Regions from separate parts of the Leptothoe sp. EHU-05/26/07-4 genome, predicted to be linked through region 2. Evidence: riboswitches for the same ligand, from Rfam matches in the RefSeq annotation. Region 2 holds a riboswitch; each other region holds the start of a gene.
The links. Region 2 has a riboswitch for cobalamin ahead of U2F10_RS34180 (HupE/UreJ family protein). Riboswitches for the same ligand answer to the same signal wherever they lie in the genome.
Positions count from the first base shown of each region.

Region 1: another riboswitch for cobalamin. It lies ahead of U2F10_RS02200 (TonB-dependent receptor plug domain-containing protein); the one in region 2 lies ahead of U2F10_RS34180 (HupE/UreJ family protein).
Region 3: another riboswitch for cobalamin. It lies ahead of U2F10_RS08230 (hypothetical protein); the one in region 2 lies ahead of U2F10_RS34180 (HupE/UreJ family protein).

Region 1 covers NZ_JAXSQV010000002.1:76,759-80,962, reverse strand. Annotated here, with positions in the region: gene U2F10_RS02205 (ABC transporter substrate-binding protein) at 1-272, opposite strand, end outside; gene U2F10_RS02200 (TonB-dependent receptor plug domain-containing protein) at 295-2,334, opposite strand; cobalamin riboswitch at 2,718-2,873, opposite strand; gene U2F10_RS02195 (phosphotransferase enzyme family protein) at 3,040-4,023, shown strand; gene U2F10_RS02190 (TetR family transcriptional regulator) at 4,045-4,204, opposite strand, start outside.
Region 2 covers NZ_JAXSQV010000008.1:170,965-175,168, reverse strand. Annotated here, with positions in the region: gene U2F10_RS34190 (cob(I)yrinic acid a,c-diamide adenosyltransferase) at 1-196, shown strand, start outside; gene pyrC (dihydroorotase) at 257-1,285, shown strand; cobalamin riboswitch at 1,407-1,551, shown strand; gene U2F10_RS34180 (HupE/UreJ family protein) at 1,574-2,257, shown strand; gene cobW (cobalamin biosynthesis protein CobW) at 2,650-3,690, shown strand; gene U2F10_RS34170 (pentapeptide repeat-containing protein) at 3,887-4,204, shown strand, end outside.
Region 3 covers NZ_JAXSQV010000003.1:77,805-82,008, reverse strand. Annotated here, with positions in the region: gene U2F10_RS08240 (TMEM165/GDT1 family protein) at 1-243, shown strand, start outside; gene U2F10_RS08235 (MFS transporter) at 321-1,505, shown strand; cobalamin riboswitch at 1,567-1,711, shown strand; gene U2F10_RS08230 (hypothetical protein) at 1,995-2,261, shown strand; partial or broken gene U2F10_RS08225 (SAM-dependent methyltransferase) at 2,440-2,568, shown strand; gene U2F10_RS08220 (hypothetical protein) at 2,851-3,438, opposite strand; gene U2F10_RS08215 (ferritin-like domain-containing protein) at 3,691-4,125, shown strand.

The DNA.
Region 1 (4,204 bases), on a different contig from region 2:
TTGTAATAGTCAACGGAAAAGCCAGTTGCGTATTTAGGCTGAACTTTGTTGGGAAAGTAGTCTGTGGCAGGGTTGTAGTCTGCGACACAGGCAGCATGATTATCAGCTGTGGCAGGTTCTGATGGAAGTTGTCGGCAGCCAGCCGTCGCCAACAGCCCCAATAGCAAGACGGTTGTTACAGACTTTAGAATAGATGATGTTGACGTGGTCGAGCCCCCCCTATAGTCTCCCTTTACAAGGAGGACAGAGGCCAGCTTTTCAAATCGATCCATTGTTACCCCTCTCCCTACTTGATCAGAAAGTTCCTTTCAAACCCACCTGAACGCTCCGACCTATGCCAGGAAACCCAGGAAACTCTTCAAACTGCTCATCAAAAATATTGTCTAAGCTGGCATTCAATGCCCAGCTGTCGCTTAGAGGCAACCGTAGCTTAAAGTCCAAGGTTGTTCGCCCATCAAGGGTTTCTGAATTACCCCGATCAACAAAAGTATCACTGATGGAGCGTAAGAATAGAGCCGCGTATACCCCATCGCCGGGTTCATAAGCCACACCTAAATTAAAGCTGTCGGCATTGGTAAACGGCAAAGAATTACCTCGATCATCGGGGTTATCACTTTCCCTAATTTCTGGACGATTCCACGTGTAATTTGCAAAGGCAAACACACCGTCAAGCACTTGGTAATTTAGCTCCGTCTCAATCCCGATGGCCTCCACTCGATCAATGTTTTCGAACCTCATGGTATCACTGTCAAAGTTAATGGCATCCTTAATTTCATTGCGATAGAAGGTAACCCTAAATAAGCCCCGGTCGCCGATTTGTTGATCAATACCTACGTCAAAGCTAATGCCAGTTTCAGGTTCAAGGTTTGGGTTGTTGGTGTTGAATGTGGTCAGAAAAAGATCCGATAAGGTAGGCACACGAAAATTGCGAGCAAAGTTAGCCCGAAAATTCGTGGTATCGGTTAAAGCCACCCGTGTACCTAAGTTAAATGAAGTAAAAGAGTCTTCATCAGCCAGATCGTTAAAATCTTGCCGAATACCGGCATTAACACTGATGCGAGAGGTGATATCAGCCTGGTATCGAGCAAAAATACCGGTTTGATTAATGCTTTCGTCATAGGCCTCAGTGGTTAAATCTGTCAACAAATTAGTTGTTTCGTTGTCTGCTTGAACATTACGGTAGTCGACACCGTAGGTAATGTTCTGATTATCAGCAAACTGCCAGGTATGCTGCAATTGCCCACCTAGGGAAATTTGATCGATCCTATCTTCTGAAGGCGTATCAAAACTGCTATCGGCAATGGGATCCTTGAAGGTAAGGTCAAGGAAATCACCAAATAATCGTGCTGTTAGCAATGAGTTATCCCCTTGCCCCAGCTTGGATTCATAGGTTAAATCCAGTAGTAAATTTTCTGTATACTGACTATCGTCTTCAGTCAGTGTATTGAACGCACCAAAGCCGCTAGGAGTCGGCACACCACCAGGAACATTTAAATCTTTGGTGAGATACAATGCCCCCAGACTTACCCGATTGCGTTCATTAAGGTCAGCTGCCAACTGAAAATTAAGATTGTTATAAAGCACCTCCGCATTGCTGCGATCACCCTCAAAGTCTGTTGTGCTTAGGCTAAAAGGAAAATCATTTTCTGAATCGGTACGGTTATAACCGAGTCTCCAATCAACATTGCCAGTGTTTCCCCGCACCTGTAGTGCCTGACTGTTATAGCCAAAGCTGCCAAGATCTAAGCTAGTGGTCACCTCTATGCCTTCTTCTTCCAGCGGTCTGCGGGTAATGATATTGATGACACCACCAATGGCATTGGATCCATACAGGACTGAGCCCCCCCCTGGCAGCACCTCAATTTGTTCGACCGCATCGGTTGTAAAGGTCGAGAGATCAAATCCACCGGCTGCACCGATCTCGTTTATTGGACGACCATCTAGCAAAATCAGGGTTTGAGCTGTTCCACCTCCCCGAATAAACTGACCACTCTGAGAGCCCAACTGGCCACCTGCTGTACCTTCGCTCAATATTCCGGGTAGATAGAGTAGGGCTTCATCAACAGTGCGGGCTCCCTGCGTTTCAATTTGCTCGCGATTAATCACATAAACAGGCTGTGTTGACTCACGAACAGTGCCTTCACGACGAAAAGGAGAGTAAACAGGCTGATCAAGGATACTTTCAACAACATTAATCCGAATAACGTCATCTACCTCAGGAGTCTGAGCTAATTCAGATTTTTCTAGCTTGGTTGTTTCTCCAGCCCAGGCGGGTGATGCCAATAGAAAAGATAGAAGCGTTAGAGAAGCAGGGAACTTGGACATAGTAGACATTGGTCTTTTGGTTTTAAGTGTGTATTGTGTGGAGAAACGAACAACCAAAGGATCACCTTTATCCCCCAAACCCTTCTCCTGAAGAAGGAAGGCAGTAAGAGAGGAGATTTTTTGAGAAAAACAAATTCTTTCAAGCCAAAAATTCTCTCCTTGAGGAGAAGGAGAGGGATTTAAGGTGTGGAGGCCAAAGCAACTTGCAGACAAAAGTTAAGGCTAGAGCCATGCTTCAGATGACTATTTAGCTATGCCACTGAAGCTAAAGACCGTATGCATAGACTCTAGTCAATTCTGTTTCAAGGGCTATAGACATATCGACAACAAACTCGCCGTTGGAGCCTGGACCGGGCAAAAAAGATTTGATTCACATCCGTACCTCGCAGATATCTTAGGTCACAGCATCGGCGGGCGTTCTGACTGAGAGGCATAAACAAAGTTTAGAACCTCTTTCACAGCTGCGGGACAGTGGTAGATTTTCACTACGCTTTCCCCATTAACTCCAGTGGCTGCTCCCCACTAGAACCGATCCAGAGTAAAATCATATCACACTGATCTAAAGTGAGATGTTCAGATTAAATACCTAGATACTGTTGGCCTCCTCAAAAGACTTTTGTCTGAGCCACCTTGTGAGCGACCTTGATAACCAATGCCTATCCAGGTAGCTCACCATTCTATGAATCTGCAACGGCGATCATTAATCTGTTTACTATGCCTCAGCCCAGCTTGACTATTAAAGCGACGTATTCGACCTTGAGTGCATCTGAGCTGTTGAGTAAAGTAGCACCGCAATATAAAATGTCGAATCCTGTCTCCTGCGAGTTTTGGCATAGGGGGCTCAATGACACCTATAAATTATCTTCCGAAAAAGATGATTTTATATTGCGGGTGTATCGACACAATTGGAGGACACGCTCAGACATAGAGTTTGAACTAGCGGCACTGATGCACTTACATAAGCAGGGGGCAGCTGTTGCTATTCCTATTGAGAGAAAGCAAGGAGGGTTTATTACCCCAATTATTGCTCCAGAAGGAGAACGACACGTTATTATCACTCAGTTTGCCCAAGGAAATATCTTAAAGTTTAACGATCCAAAAGATGCAACTCTCCTTGGTCAGGCAGTGGCAGAAATACACAGTTGTTCTTCAGGATTTGAGTCTAATGCTAGCCGCTATACATTAGACCTCAAACATCTTATAGATGAGCCTTTGGTCAAGATCCAACCTTATTTAGCAGAAAGGCCCTCAGACTGGGAGTTCTTAAGTGAGTTAGCCAACAGTCTTTTTACAATTGTTAATGCTACAGAGGTAGGTAAGTTGGACTATGGGTTTTGCCATGGTGACGTTCATGGAGAGAATGCCCATGAGCATGGTGGCAAGGTCACACACTTTGATTTTGACTGCTGTGGCCTGGGTTGGCGCATTTATGATCTGGCCACATTTAGGTGGGTGATTAGGCTGCTTGGCAAAGAAGATGCCCTATGGTCAAGTTTTCTAGAGGGATATAGGTCAAAGAGAGAGATTTCTGATTTGGATTTAAGTCTTATCGAACCGTTTATTGCCATACGAGATATTTGGTTCTTTGGGCTTAATACCGGTCATTCCCTGGCACAGGATTGGCTCAATGATGACTATATTAATTTTCATCTAAATTTTCTCAAACAGATATCTGAAAAGATCAGCTCAGGTAACTAATTAGACCTAAGGGTGGACAGGCTAATCGCTCGCAAGCGACTGGACAAACTGTTTACCACAATCCTTACAGAGATAACACTGCTTTCCTCGACGACGACCATTTTTTGATAGTCGTTTTGACTGACAGTGCGGGCATATCATTACTTTCATTACATTGATGGCACGATCATTCCCAACATGC
Region 2 (4,204 bases):
GCTCAAAAAAGCTCGGCTAGATCTGACACCTGTAATGGCAGGCATTCAGGCTCGTCCTAACCATTGTCATGTGGCCAGTACCGGACGCTATGCGCCCCAGGAATTAATTGATGTTGCTGATTTGGTGACAGAAATGAATCGCATCAAGCACCCCATCAGTGCAGGTATTCCAGCCCAGATAGGGATTGAGTATTAGATGGCTTTCCATAGTGGATGGACACTATAATCACGTTGCTACTTGTTTAATGATTAAAAGATGCAAAAGCTTACCATAACTCGACCCGACGACTGGCATCTGCATGTGCGGGACGGTGTGATGCTGAAAGCGGTTTTGCCCCATACGGTGCGTCAGTTTTCCCGCGCCATCATTATGCCGAATTTGAAGCCCCCCGTGCGCTCGGTAGCGGATGCGGCAGCCTATCGAGATCGCATTATCGCAGCCATTCCAGCTGGCAAACAATTTGAGCCGCTGATGACCCTCTACCTGACTGACAATACAGACCCCAAAGAGATCATTGCGGCCAAAGCCTCCCAGTTTGTTAAAGCGGTTAAATACTATCCAGCCGGTGCAACAACCAATTCAGACTTTGGTGTGACGGATATTCGTAAGTGCGATCGCGTCTTTGCTGCCATGCAGCAGGTGGACATGCCCCTATTGTTACACGGGGAAGTGACCGATAAAGGGGTCGATGTTTTTGATCGTGAGAAGATATTTATCGAGCAACAGTTGCTCCCACTTAAGCAGCGATTTCCCAACCTGCGTATCGTGCTTGAGCACATTACCACCTCAGATGCTGTGCAATTTGTTCTGGCCCATAACCATGTGGCTGCAACCATCACACCGCAGCATTTATTGTTTAACCGTAATGCGCTCTTCCAAGGGGGAATTCGCCCCCACTTTTATTGCCTGCCAATTTTGAAACATGAGCAGCATCGTCGGGCAATTTTGCAAGCGGCCACTTCGGGTAATCCTAAGTTTTTTCTGGGTACCGATAGTGCCCCCCATGATCGCAACAATAAGGAAACATCCTGTGGCTGTGCCGGTTGCTATTCGGCCTTGCATGCTATGGAGTTGTATGCAGAAGCGTTTGAGAGCGTTGACGCCCTCGATAAACTAGAAGCGTTCGCCAGCTTCCATGGACCAGACTTTTACCAACTACCCCGCAATACGCAGCAAATTACCTTGGTCAAAACAACGTGGCGCATCCCTGATCAAGTGCCTCTGACTGAGTCTGAACTTGTGCCGTTACGGGCAGGGGAAGAGATGACGTGGCAAATGGCATAGGACCTACAACAGGGTATGGGTATAGTTCTAACAGAAAGGCCAAGAAACAACGTTCTATGCCAATCCTAAATAGTTAATCCTATGCAATTTTGATATCCAAAGCGAAGGCGAAGGTGGTAGATTTAATCTGCTTAGCATCGGTTCTAGTGGGGAACAGCCGCTAGAGGAAAGGGGGAAAGCGCAGTGAAAATCTGCCACTGTCCCGCAGCTGTGAAGGAAGTTTTATACCTCCCAGTCAGAATGCCCGCCGATGGTCAACCTGCCGTTTTATTGATCTGCGAGGTACAGATGGGTTTATATGCTTTAGTCGCCTTGAAGGGTTTCAAGGTTAAGGATCTTTGTCGTTCAGGCAAGATTGCGCTTGTTGCGATCACAGCACTTCTCCTCAATGGGTTGCCTGCCCTAGCTCACCATCCGTTAGGTGGAAAGACACCCGGTAATTTCATTGAAGGATTTTTATCCGGTATTGGTCATCCGGTCATTGGATTAGACCATCTAGTGTTTGTCATTGCCTCAGGGTTGTTAGCAGCAGCCATTGGTCGCAACTTAATTATTCCTGTTGCCTTTGTTTTAGCCTCTCTTTTGGGTACAGGAATTCATTTGGTGAGCATTGATTTGCCGCTTCCTGAGCTGGTAATTTCTGCCTCAGTGCTTGTCTTTGGTGTACTACTAGCCCTAAAAAAGCGGCCAAATAGCACAATTATCACTGGTTTAGCTGCCATTTCTGGGTTGTTCCATGGATTTGCTTACGGAGAATCCATTTTTGGTGCTGAAATGGGTCCTTTGATGGCTTATTTGCTAGGATTTGCATTGATTCAGCTTGCGATCGCAACAGCTGCCTATGGGATGGGTAGTCGCCTATTCCAACAGTCACCCGAAAGTTCAGCGCTGCGATTTGCTGGTTTTATTATTTGCGGTGTGGGCGGTACGTTTCTGTCCACACTGATGATGGATTATGTTTTGCTCGCTTAACCTACGCTGATCTACTGTGAACCCTCTTAAAGGGTACTGTGTATGTATCTGGAAGATAATGTCCCAAAAGGTAGACATGGTCTTGAATTTGCCCACTCTGCAACTTATGCGTACATGGTAGCTCCAAAAGGAAAGGTAAAAGATCGACTAGACATCTCAAACTATCCTGTTTGTTATTTTTAGCTTTCTTTCATACTTGACTTCAATTTGCTTGGAGAGAATTTAGGAAAGAGCTTTTTTAGAAATAAATAGTTCCTCTGTAGGAACCCACTGCTGTACGTCCAATGCAGGATCAGAATCAGTTGTCTGCATCCTGACGGGTGCACCAATGTGCACCTCTACCAAACCAAATTTGCACAAAATCTTGAATCTTTAGTCGTTAGGAAAAACCAATGCATAAAATTCCTGTTACCGTAGTCACCGGCTTTCTAGGTTCCGGTAAAACTACGCTGGTGCGTCATCTATTGCAAAACAACCAGGGACGACGCATCGCTGTATTGGTCAACGAGTTTGGAGAAGTTGGCATTGATGGAGAAATTCTAAAATCCTGCCAGGTCTGTGATGAAGATGAGACCCCTGATACTAAAATTCTAGAGCTTGCTAATGGGTGTCTATGCTGCACTGTGCAAGAAGAGTTTTTGCCTACCATGCAAACTCTTCTAAAGCGACGAGAAGACATTGACTGTATTGTCATTGAAACCTCAGGGTTAGCGCTGCCGAAGCCTTTAGTGCAGGCATTTCGTTGGCCTGAAATTCGGACTGGCGCAACCGTGGATGGTGTGGTGACGGTGGTGGATGGCAATGCCCTTGCCAAGGGTCAAATTGTTGGCGATCTAGAGGCCCTAGAATCCCAACGACAGGCAGATGACTCATTAGACCATGAGACACCCATTGAGGAACTGTTTGAGGATCAGCTAGCCTGTGCTGATATGGTGCTACTGACTAAGACCGATGTGATGTCGGAGGATAACCGTCTTAAGGTACAACGATGGCTCCAACAGAAGGCACCCACGGGTGTTAAGGTTGTTCCTTGTCAGCAGGGTGAGATTAGCCCAGATATTTTGCTGGGCTTTAATGCCGCTGTTGAAGATGACTTGGATAGTCGTCACAGCCATCATGATCATGAAGAAGAGCATGAGCATGACGATCATCTGGAGTCCGTTTATGTTGAGCTAGATAAGGCGTTTGAACCTGCTGTTTTGGTGCAACGTTTGCAATCATTGGTGAAGCAGCAAGAGATTTATCGCATTAAAGGCTTTGTCTCTGTCCCAAACAAAGCGATGCGACTAGTTTTGCAAGGTGTAGGCCAGCGTTTTGATCACTTTTATGATCGCCCCTGGCAAGCGGATGAATCTCGTCAGACTCGGCTAGTGGTCATTGGCTCTGAGCTGGATAAAGAGACCGTTACTCAAGCTATGGCAGGAACTGCATAGGCCTGATGGTGAGCCATGGCCCATCGACTTAGTTCAAAAGTCCATGGACCATGGCTCAAACCCGCATTGGTTGCAAAAGCACAAAGCAGGCAGAATACGCCTTGGCGTAAATGGGGTGGTTAAGCGCGCATAAATATTTAGGGCGTTCCCGAATGAGGGGAGTGATAATGGGCTCAACATTGAGGGAGTCCCAAGCATGCGAGAGCGATTCAAGCAGTGGCCGCCAAAGATAAGCATCAACAAGGGGTGGGTGATGGGAGCGATCGCCACTCCAGTCTTTCTCTGGTTAGTGTGGTGGCTTTGGTTACTCCCCGTTCGTCAACCTCAGCCAGATGACGGTCGCCTATCCCACAACGAAAGAGTCACCCTTGCTCACCCACATCGTCAAACCCTCATCAGGGGGATTGGGACGCTCGCAATGGTTGCCGGTGGGGTTTTCCTGTTTCTTCGTTTCCGCATTGCTAACAGAAATGCAGAGGCAATCGACCTGAGCGGGACCGACCTGAGCGGGGCC
Region 3 (4,204 bases), on a different contig from region 2:
GGGTTAGTCTTCGTGGCGGAGTGGGGCGATCGCACCCAAATTGCTACCATTGCTCTGGCCGCAGCCAATCCACCTGGCGGAGTCGTGATGGGTGCCGTCCTGGGCCATGCTATTTGTGCAGCCATTGCCACTAACTGTGGTCGCTGGCTCTGTGGCAGGGTTTCAGAACGTACACTGACTGCATTAGGTGGAGGACTGTTTTTACTGTTTGGCAGCTTGGCTCTGTTCATGCCTCAAGCTTAATTTTTGAGGGCAGGGGGGATAGGACAGATCATCTTATCCCCCTGCTACTTCATCCTGAGAACCCCCAGTAGGATTCTATGACTAATCAATCACGTAGGCTGACACGAACCGTTCAAGCTCTAGGCTGGGTAAGCTTGCTGACTGATTTTGCCAGCAAGATGGTGTATCCACTAACACCTTTTTTCTTGACGAGCATGCTGGGTGCTCCAGTTTGGACAGTGGGGCTGATCGAGGGGATTGCTGAGAGCACGGCCAGTATTTTGAAACTGTACTCTGGCTGGCTGTCGGACTGGGCCGGTCGGCGCAAACCTTTTGCGTTGGCCGGTTATAGCTTAGGGGCATTGTCTAAACTAGGGTTAGCTCTGTCGGGAACCTGGGGCCATGTGTTAGGGGCACGTTTGTTTGATCGGATTGGCAAAGGATTACGAGCTGCACCACGGGATGTTCTAATTGTTGAGAATTGTACTGCTGCCCAACGGGGACAGGCATTTGGCTTACACCATAGTTTGGAAACGGTGGGTGAAGTGCTGGGTCCGCTGGTGGGTTTTGTCTTTTTGCAACACTCTGTAGGAAATTATCGAGGCGTGTTTGCGATCGCATTTTTCCCAGCGCTCCTGGGTGTTTTGATCTTACTAACTCAGGTCAAAGAACAACGTCCTCAAACTAGAAAAGCACGTCCCCAATTTACATTACGAGGATTAAGCCCCACCTATCGACAGTATTTACTAGCCGTTACCCTCTTTAGTTTAGGAAATTCATCGGATGTTTTTCTGTTATTACGGGCCCAAGAGCTGAGCTTTACCGGCTCTACACTTCTGTTACTATACGCAGCTTTTAACCTGGTAGCCGTTGGATTAGGACTGATCGCTGGTCGTCTATCTGACCAAATAGGGCGACGACCGCTACTCGTCAGTGGATATCTTGTCTTTGCTATCACCTATTTGGGATTTGCTCAAGCAGAGACGCCTGCTATTATTTGGTTACTGTTTATGTTATACGGCCTCTATGGCACTCTAACGCGGGGTGTCCAAAAAGCATTTGTTGCCGATCTAGTACACCCCAACCGACGAGGCGCTGAAACCGGCACCTTTCATATGGTAGTTGGTTTGTCTGCATTACCTGCCAGTCTCATCGCTGGCTGGCTCTATGCAACAGTCTCTACAGCGGCTCCTTTTTATGTCAGTTCTGTTGCTGCGGTGATCGCCACACTATTGCTAATGCGAATGCATTTGCCATCGTTAGAGTCAGGGAATCGAGAATGAGCCGCACAGACAGCACCGCAAATTGAATTAACATTCCGTGTTGTGCGTAGTCAGAATGTGCTAGATTACTGGGCGTATCGGTTCTAAGGGGAAACAGTCCTTAGAGGAAACGGGGAAAGAGCAGTGAGAATCTGCCGCTGTCCCGCAGCTGTGAAGGAGGTGTCGCACCTCTCAGTCAGAATGCCCGCCGATAGTCCAATTCATGTTCTACAACATCTGCGAGGTACGGATGATGATTTTAGTGCGTAATTGTAACTATGTTGCCAGGGGAAATCTCTACAATGCTCTACCCTAGGCATATCTAGCTCCATAACTATTAAGTGTGCCTGTTAATTTTGGGCATCTGTTAGTTATCTAATTAATTTTTTGAAAAACTGTTGGCCAGTGTGTCACGGATTGTTATGCCTGCAAAAGGTATGAACAATCTATTGCTCTTAGCACTGTCTAACCCGTTCTCAACAGATCATTTTGAAAAAAGTTAAAAGCATCGTGCCATCCATTATACTGCCGCCTGAAGCACTCATGTTGCAACAGTATCTGCATCGCCCTGGATGTATTCCTGCGTCGGTTCATCCGTTTGTGAAACAAGCGGCACTTACGTTTGTTTCACAAACGGCACTTACCCATAAGATGCGGAGCCAAAAGACCTTTGGAAAACCAGCCAGGCGATTTCCATGGCGGGGTTGGTTGATGTTGATTGGATGTACGATCGCATCTCTCTCTCAATCAGTGACTCGCCGCATGCGTCGATGTTGACAACGGCAGTTCTCTCATCGTATGTCCATTGCCCCAGTGGGCAACCGCCTCCATCCTAAAAATGAGAATAGTTACTAACATGAATATTTTGTCATTGCTTGTTGCCCTCCTAGCGATTTTGCTGGTGGTTGACATCGTTGTTTATCTGCTGACTCCCCGCACCCATGGGTCATCATCACTGATGCGGTTTGGGGTTGTCGGACTGCTCAAATCATTGCGAGAAGTACCCACATTTCTATTAATGCGTTTAGCCTTTGGGGGTGGCCTGTGTCGCTTCGGCGTGTTCCGTGCCGTGCGGGCTGACTCGCTAGACTTGGGTGAACGGCCCCTTTCAGATAACGGACAAAAGATGGTCGTGGCTAGCCAGGCCCTTCTTGCATTAAACTGGTATCCGTCCAGTGCCACTCCACAGCAGGGAAACTCAGAAACATGATCCCTTCAGCCTAGGCAAACTGGCAGCAGGTGCTTGTCGCCACTAATCTTCCCCCTCGGATATAATGCCTGGAGCGGCTTTCTAGCCGGGGGCGAGGTGCCGTTGTATGTGCAAATCAAGCTAACTCATCCATCAAATTGATGCACGAGTGCTGTCTTAAAATGGCTGAGCCAGATCGGTGGCATAGACCGTTTTCCAAGCTTTAACGGTGTCCTCGCCAATTTTGCTATCGATTGCTTCGCCGCTATCAGTCACCAGTCGAATATCAAGCGTTGTCTCTGGTGCATTTTGCAACGCTTGGGCTAACTCATTGCTCACTGAGAACACATTATTTTGTCCATCAATTTGAAACACATCGCCATCAACTTTAATGAAAAGTTGAATGATATTTCTGGCGTTACTAAATTCTGAGCAACTCAAATCTGGAGAAACCCGAAACGACCCGCTGAGACAGTCGCGATCGCGAATAATCGACAGCACCCGAATAAAATCACGACTCCAGAGGCTCTGCACCTCAATTCGGGCGGTTGTATTCAAAAAGCGATCGCTAAAGGAATGACGGTCAAATACCCCAACAAAGCTGCCTTCAAACGGATCATTGATTTGAACTGGCTCTGACCAAGGTAAATTACGGTGGGTTCCTAATGTGGCCGAGTCGACAACAGCTAGCCCAGCGGCAGTGGCTGCACTCGTTATACAGATACTCCCCAACAACCCTAAACTAATCACTAAACGCCCAATCATAATAGAGCGCCTCTGCTTTATGAGACTCTACTTTGACGATAGCACAAGGGATTGGAAACAGTTGAAATATGAGCTTTCTCTTATTAGTTGCAATTGAAATTGCAGGCTTCCAGATGATCTACCAGATGATTTATGTCTACTTAGCTAAACCCATGCCCCAATCATCTTTCAACTCCAACCATTAAATCATAGCCACCCATAAAACCTATTCCATGCTTATAATCAGAACTCGTTGATTCTCAACATGACTAAATGAAAAACCTTGACACCTCACAAACCATTGAACTGCTCAATCAAATTATGGAATTTGAGCTAGCTGGTGTGGTGCGTTATACCCATTGTTCTTTAATGGTTACTGGGCCCAATCGCATTCCGATTGTAGATTTTTTCAAGACTCAGGCAAATGAATCTTTACTCCATGCCCAAGAAGCCGGTGAGATTATTACTGGGCTAGAAGGCCATCCCAGTCAGCAAATCTCAGCTATTGAGGAAAACAACCGCCACTCGGTTAAAGACCTCCTGTCAGAAAGTCTAAACCATGAGCAAACGGCATTAAATATGTACAAAAAGCTCCTAGATGTGGTCCAAAACGCCAGCGTTTATTTGGAAGAATATACCCGTACCAAAATTGGACAGGAAGAAATGCATACACTCGAGATCAAAAAAATGTTGCGTGATTATAGTTGAGCTCGTGGAACCGTTGCTTAGGTAGTTTGGGGGCCTATCTTAACGCGATGGGCTACCAAGCCCTATGTGGTCAAATCGT